Linked DNA regions of Cohaesibacter sp. ES.047. The main gene of each other region encodes a partner of the protein of the gene in region 2 in a complex. Links are inferred from orthologs where the notes say so. Each region holds a gene or a part of one and is shown on either strand. Other genes may lie near its edges.

Region 1 (3,101 bases), 4.0 Mb from region 2 along the record:
AGAAGCACAAGCGGTGTGCGCCCGCATCTCTCGGCAACCAGATGCGCATGTGCCAATACGATCCCCAACAACAGCGCCTTCTGCTCACCGGTCGAACATTTGGCTGCGGGCATATCCTTGGGGCCGTGACGAACGATCAGGTCGGAGCGATGCGGCCCTTCAAGCGTGCGGCCTGCGCCGCGATCCCGGTTGCGCATCTGCGCCAGGATGCCGCGATAATGCTCTTCGCTCTCGATCGCCGGGCGCGAAAAAGCCTCGGCTTCCAGAATGCCTTCAAGCCCCACCAGAGCATTGGGAAAGGCCGATGACCCTTCGTTTGCATGCAGCAAATCAAGAGATCGGTTCAGGAGCGAAACCAATTCGGCCCTTGCGGTCGCGATGGCTGAGCCATATTCGGCCATCTGGGCCTCAATGCCATCAAGCCAAACCGTCTCGTGCGGGGCCTCTTCGAGCAGCCGATTGCGCTGGCGCATCGCTTTCTCGAACGCATTGACGCGGCTGCCATGGGTCTTGTCGATGGCCAGCACCATCCGGTCGAGCCACTTACGCCGCTCGGACGCTGCGCCCGTAAAATGGCTGTCCATCTGAGGGGTGAGCCAGATCACCGAAACATGGTCGCCAAGGCCTTCCGCCGATTTGCTCGGAGCGCCATTGATCCGGATGCGCCGTTGCATGGAGCCATCCGGGCTCGGTTGCAGGCCGGTTCCCAGTTTTGTCGGGCCAAAGGGCGTATCGATGGCAACGGAGACCGCCCAGCTGCCTGACGCCCCCTCGCGGGCGATGTCCGGATAGGCGACACGCCGGAGCCCGCGGCCCGGTGACAGAAAGGAAATGGCCTCAAGCAAATTGGTCTTGCCCGATCCGTTGGCTCCGGTCAGGACGACATGCCGACCAGTAAGGGCCAGCGACAGGGTGGGATAGTTGCGATAGTCGGTCAGGCTGACAGATCGAACCGAAACCCTGTCGACAGGCGCATCGTCCTGCGTCAGAAAGGCGGCGGCTGAAGGCGTATCTGTCATGCGTGCGAACCAGTCCCTGTCTGTTGCCTGCCTTGTGCGGCTTTGAGTCAAAAAGGGCATTTCCGAAGAAATGCCCATGGAAACGCTCCATCTGATCGTGATGTCGTCGGAGCGGATCCGATCACACGCGCATCGGCATCAGCACATAGAGCGTGTCATTGTCACCATAGTCCTGAATGAGGGTCGGCGAGCCGGAATCAGCCAGTCGGAATTGCGCGCTGTCGCTTTCCAGCTGGTTGGTGATGTCCAGCAGGTAACGGGCATTGAAGCCGATTTCCATCGGTTCGGAATCATACTCCACTGCCAGCTCGTCGGTTGCCGTGCCCGAATCGGGGTTGGAAACAGAGAGCACCAGACGGCCAGACTCGACACTCAGCTTGACCGCGCGGCCCCGTTCGTTGGACACGGTCGCCACACGATCAACCGCTTGGGCAAACAGGGCATTCTCGACCTTCATGGCCTTGTCGTTGCCTTTTGGGATGACCTTTTCATAGTCCGGGAAGGTGCCGTCGATCAGTTTGGACGTCAGCACGACCGGCCCGATCGTCAGGCGGATTTTGGATTCGGATAGCTCGACCGCAATGTTTGCTTCGGGGTCTTCAATCAGCTTCTGGACTTCCGAAACGGTCTTGCGCGGCACGATCACGCCGGGCATGCCAGCAGCCCCTGCCGGAGCGGGCAATTGAGCTTGTGCCAGACGGTGACCGTCCGTGGCCACAGCGCGCAACAGCTGGGTGCCGTCGACCTCAATGCTGTGCACATAGATGCCGTTGAGATAATAGCGCGTTTCCTCTGTCGAGATCGCGAACTGCGTGTGATCGATGAGTCGCTTGAGATCAAGCGCCTTGATCGTGAAGGTGTGGCTGAACTCTCCGGCCGTGATGTCGGGGAAGTCCGTTACCGGCAGGATCTGCAAGGTGAAATGCGACCGACCGGCGCTGATGGCAAGGGACGTCTGATCTTCGTTCGTCTCAAGAGTCACTTCCGAGCCGTCGGGCAATTTGCGAACGATGTCATAGAGCATGTGAGCCGGGACGGTGGTTGCGCCCCCTACTTCAACCATGGCCGGCGCTGTTTCCAGCACTTCCAGATCGAGGTCGGTTGCCTTGAAGACCAGATCTCCCCCTTCGGCTCTGAGGAGCACGTTGGAGAGGATCGGAATGGTATTCCGTCTCTCTACCACCCGATGGACATGGTTCAGCGACTTCAAAAGGGTTGCCCGCTCGAGAGTGACTTTCATATCCCTAAATTCCCTACTTCATTACAATCAATACGCGTTCCCGAACCAGATACCGGCAAGTGCGGGGACGCAACTTTGAACCGAATGGCCGGATATGGCAAGGGGATCGGCTCAATTACTGAGCCGATCCCCTCAAATTTCTCGCACTTATCAGCGCTATTTTTCGGTGCAGTCTCAAGGGATGCCTGAGGGCTGCTGCTGATGTGCCGATTTGCTACTCGGCGATGTTCCGCTTCAGCATCTCGATTTCCTGCTGCAGGGTATTGTCAGATCCTGCGAGCTCCTCGATCTTGCGCACGGCATGCAGAACCGTCGTGTGGTCGCGACCGCCAAACCGCCGACCGATTTCCGGCAGGGAGCGTGGCGTCAGCATCTTGGACAGATACATCGCGATCTGGCGCGGACGCACGATCGTGCGGGTCCGGCGAGAAGACAACAGGTCAGAGCGTGACACATTGTAATGCTTGGAAACAACGCGCTGGATATCCTCGATACGGATGCGGCGCGGCTCTTTCGAGCGGATCAGATCCTTCAGTGCCTGCTCGGCCATCTCCACCGAAATCGGAGCGCCGGTCAGTTGATTGTGTGCCATCAGGCGGTTGAAAGCACCATCAAGATCCCGTCCATTCGAGCGGATGATGCCGGCCACATGGTCAAGCACCAGCTCGGGAATGGCCAGATTCGGATCCCGGCGCGACGCCTGCTGGGCACGATCCGTGAGGATCGAGCGCCGCAGTTCCTTCTCAAGGGGCTGCAATTCGCTGACCAGACCACCGGCCAGACGCGAACGGACGCGTTCATCGAGGCTTTCCAGCTCGACCGGCGGGCGATCAGCCGCAACC
Region 2 (3,233 bases):
ATGATTGGGCATGGTTTGATGCAAAGCGTTTTCGCTTCCCTTGTTGCGCGATCCTGGATCGTTTTAACGGCTGGATTGTTGCTCTGTTGTTGGACTGGTCTGGTCCATGCCGATGAGGCCGAACAGACGTTGGCACCCTACCGGGTGATTTATGACATCAATCTGGGCGACGAGACGATGTCCCTTTCCAAGCCGGCAGCGGTTGCTGCCCTCAATGGTCGGATGGTGTTTGAGCTCAGAGGCAATGCCTGTGAGGGCTACGCCACGACCCAGCGGCTTGTTACATCGACAGAGATGTCCGAAGGGCCAACCGCGCTTGAGGATATCCAGATGGCAAGCTTTGAGAAGCCCGAAGGGAAGGGCTTGGATTTCTTCAAGCGCCATCTTGTAAATCAGCAACCGCAGCTAAGGCAGCGCGGAGCTGCCGTTAAAAAGGGCGGGCATATCAGGGTCGGTATGGCGCAACCTTCGCAAATGGCATTCGAGCTGCCTGAAACGGTGCTGTTTCCCGCAGCATACATGAAAGAGTTGCTCGCGGCCGCAGAGGCGGGAGAGCGTGTCTTTACCGCCCATGTCTTTGACGGGGCGGACGATCCGGGAGAGTATTTTCAGGTCTCGACATCGATCGGCACGCCTTTTGTCGCAGCCGGTGCTGAAGACGCGGCACAAGTACCTCATCCCGCTCTTGTCGGCATTAAGGGGTGGCCGGTGACGCTTGCCTACTATCCGTCCACGTCTTCGGCTGAGGACATGACCCCGCTCTATGAGGTCAATACCACCCTTTTTGCCAATGGTGTCTCAGGCAACATGCAGTTCAGCTTTGAAGGCTACGCGCTCGATTTTCAGATCAGTGAACTCGAGCTTTTCCCTGCAAGTGATTGTGACTAAAGGCGTTAGTCTATTCCACTGTCTTCGTCGGGCTTTTGAGCTGAGTGAATCTCAACCTGATCGCTTCCGGGCCGCGGGGCATTGAGATGCCCCTTCAGTGTCAAGCCCAGCTCGACAATCTTGCCGCCGAACTTTTCGCTGAGGCGGTCCATCGCCTTTTCCGCCTTGGCGCGTTTGCCGGCGTTCTCATCGACCAGATCCGGCGGATCTGCAAGGAGATCGGGTTCAAGTTCTGACAGTCCGATGCCCAGAAGCCGGAAGCTTGTCTCGTTGTTCAGCTCCTTGAGCAGCAAGTCCTTGCCCGTGGTGAAGATGCGATCCGCAAGCTGTGTCGGGTCATGAAGAGAGCGGCTGCGGGTGATGGAGCGAAACTGCGGGTTCTTGAGCTTGAGTGTGATGGTCCGACCGGCGAGCCCCTGCTTTTTGGCGCGCTTTGCTGTGTTCTCGGACAGGCGCCGTAGAATCGGCAACAGATCATCGGCGCTTTTCAGATCGCGATTGAAGGTGGTCTCGGAGCTGATGCTCTTGGTCTCGGAGTGGGAGGATACCTTGCGTGTGTCCTCGCCACGAGCGAGACGGACGAGACGAAGGCCAAGCGAGCCGAAGCGTTTGGCCAGCTCGGTTTCGTCGGCTTGTTGCAGCTGTCCGATGGTGTGATAGCCGTCATCAGCCAACTTTCTTTGAGACACCGCACCAACACCCCAGATGATGGAAATGGGCTTGTCCTTGAGGAACGCCAGGGTCTCGTCCTTGCCGATGAGCGAATATCCCCGGGGCTTGTCAAGGTCCGAGGCGACCTTGGCAAGGAACTTGTTGTGACTGAGGCCGACCGAGACCGATATGCCGACCTCTTCCTCCATCCGTTTTGCAAACCGGGCAAGGGTCAGGGCTGGATAGGCGTGATGGAGCTTTTCCGTTCCGGTCAGGTCTAAAAAGGCCTCATCGATCGAGAGCGGCTCGACGAGCGGGGTGAGGGATTGCATGGCCTCGCGAATTTGTCGCCCGACGGCGCTGTATTTGGCCATGTCGGGACGAATGATCACGGCATCGGGGCAAAGCTTTTTGGCCTGAAACATTGGCATGGCAGATTTCACACCGCGAATGCGGGCGATATAGCAAGCGGTTGCCACGACCCCTCGTTGGGCACCTCCGATGATCACCGGTTTATCGCGCAGGTCTGGATTGTCGCGTTTTTCAACCGACGCATAGAAGGAGTCGCAATCAATGTGGGCGATCGTGAGCGTGCGCAATTCGCTGTGTTTGATCATGCGCGGCGAACCACAATGGGGGCACCGCTGTGGGGCTCCCTGTCCATCCTGCAGACAGTCTCGGCAAAGAAACGTGTGTGACGGGCTCATGGTGTGGTTCGCAAGGTGATTCGCCAATTTGCCCCAACCGGGGCCGGATTTGGGTGTGGTGTCTAGTAAGAGCCGGTGGTCGCCATGCTCATGGGATCCAGACGCGCCTTGGCTGCGGCGATATCCTCCGGCGCGATGCCCTTGTTGCTGGCAAAGGCTAGCACGAGTGCATCGTCTACCAGCATGAAGTCGAGAATGGCCGCTAAAAACGAAGGTTCTGCAGCAACTTGGTGCAGGTCCGATGGATCTAGGCCGCTGAGGGCAAGAAATCTGCCCATCAATTCTACATCGGACGAAAGGAAACCGAGTGCGTCGATGGCCAATGCTTCGGCTTCTTCCATGGCGGGGAGGGAGTGTTTTGCGATCATTGGACCTGTTTGTCCTTTTGAAAGGTTTGATCTGTATATAAAATTGTGACGATAATAGCGAATCTGACGAAGAAACCCAGATCTATTCGCGCGGGCGGGATCCGTTGTTCGCACGGGATATCAAGGGCGGGGGACCATGGGCAAGAAGATACTCATTGTCGAAGATAACGAGTTGAACATGAAACTGTTCCTCGATTTGCTTGAGGCGTATGGATATGAGACGATAGGCACCAGAAACGGACTTGAAGCTCTGGATCTGGCTCGAGACCATCGTCCTGACCTTATTCTGATGGACATCCAGCTCCCCGAAGTGTCGGGCCTTGAGGTTACCAAGTGGCTCAAGGAAGATGACGATTTGCGCAGTATTCCGGTTGTGGCGGTTACTGCTTTTGCCATGAAGGGCGACGAAGCCCGCATCAGGCAAGGCGGCTGCGAAGCATATTTGTCAAAACCGATTTCCGTTGCCAAGTTCATTGAAACCGTGCGCACCTATGCTGGTGATGCCTGACCTTGCCTGTTCTAAGGATACCCGATGTCTGCCCGTATTCTTGTCGTCGACGACATTCCTGCCAATGTAAAATTGCTCGAAGCGCGCTTGATGGCCGAGTATTTCGATGTT

What was found.
Region 1: the proteins of CPH65_RS21075 (region 2) and dnaN are in contact, whole or in part, in a solved structure (PDB 1OK7), measured with the Escherichia coli proteins. The link is inferred for Cohaesibacter sp. ES.047 from one-to-one orthologs.

What each region holds. Positions count from the first base shown.
Region 1 is NZ_LT907844.1:599,402-602,502, reverse strand. The notes cover bases 201-2,977. They hold dnaN (DNA polymerase III subunit beta), read right to left. Parts: upstream 2,260-2,977; coding sequence 1,141-2,259; downstream 201-1,140. Other genes in these bases: dnaA (chromosomal replication initiator protein DnaA), read right to left, coding at 2,474-2,977; recF (DNA replication/repair protein RecF), read right to left, coding at 201-1,097. In the rest of the region: more of recF, read right to left, coding at 1-200; more of dnaA, read right to left, coding at 2,978-3,101. UniProt on the Escherichia coli protein: Confers DNA tethering and processivity to DNA polymerases and other proteins. Acts as a clamp, forming a ring around DNA (a reaction catalyzed by the clamp-loading complex) which diffuses in an ATP-independent manner freely and bidirectionally along dsDNA.
Region 2 is NZ_LT907844.1:4,602,441-4,605,673, reverse strand. Bases 71-2,979 are described here. They hold CPH65_RS21075 (DNA polymerase IV), read right to left. Parts: upstream 2,247-2,979; coding sequence 894-2,246; downstream 71-893. Other genes in these bases: CPH65_RS21065 (response regulator), read left to right, coding at 2,751-2,979; CPH65_RS21070 (DUF3572 domain-containing protein), read right to left, coding at 2,309-2,587; CPH65_RS21080 (EipB family protein), read left to right, coding at 71-888. Also shown: more of CPH65_RS21080, read left to right, coding at 1-70; more of CPH65_RS21065, read left to right, coding at 2,980-3,122; CPH65_RS21060 (PleD family two-component system response regulator), read left to right, coding at 3,147-3,233. UniProt on the Escherichia coli protein: Poorly processive, error-prone DNA polymerase involved in translesion repair and untargeted mutagenesis. Copies undamaged DNA at stalled replication forks, which arise in vivo from mismatched or misaligned primer ends.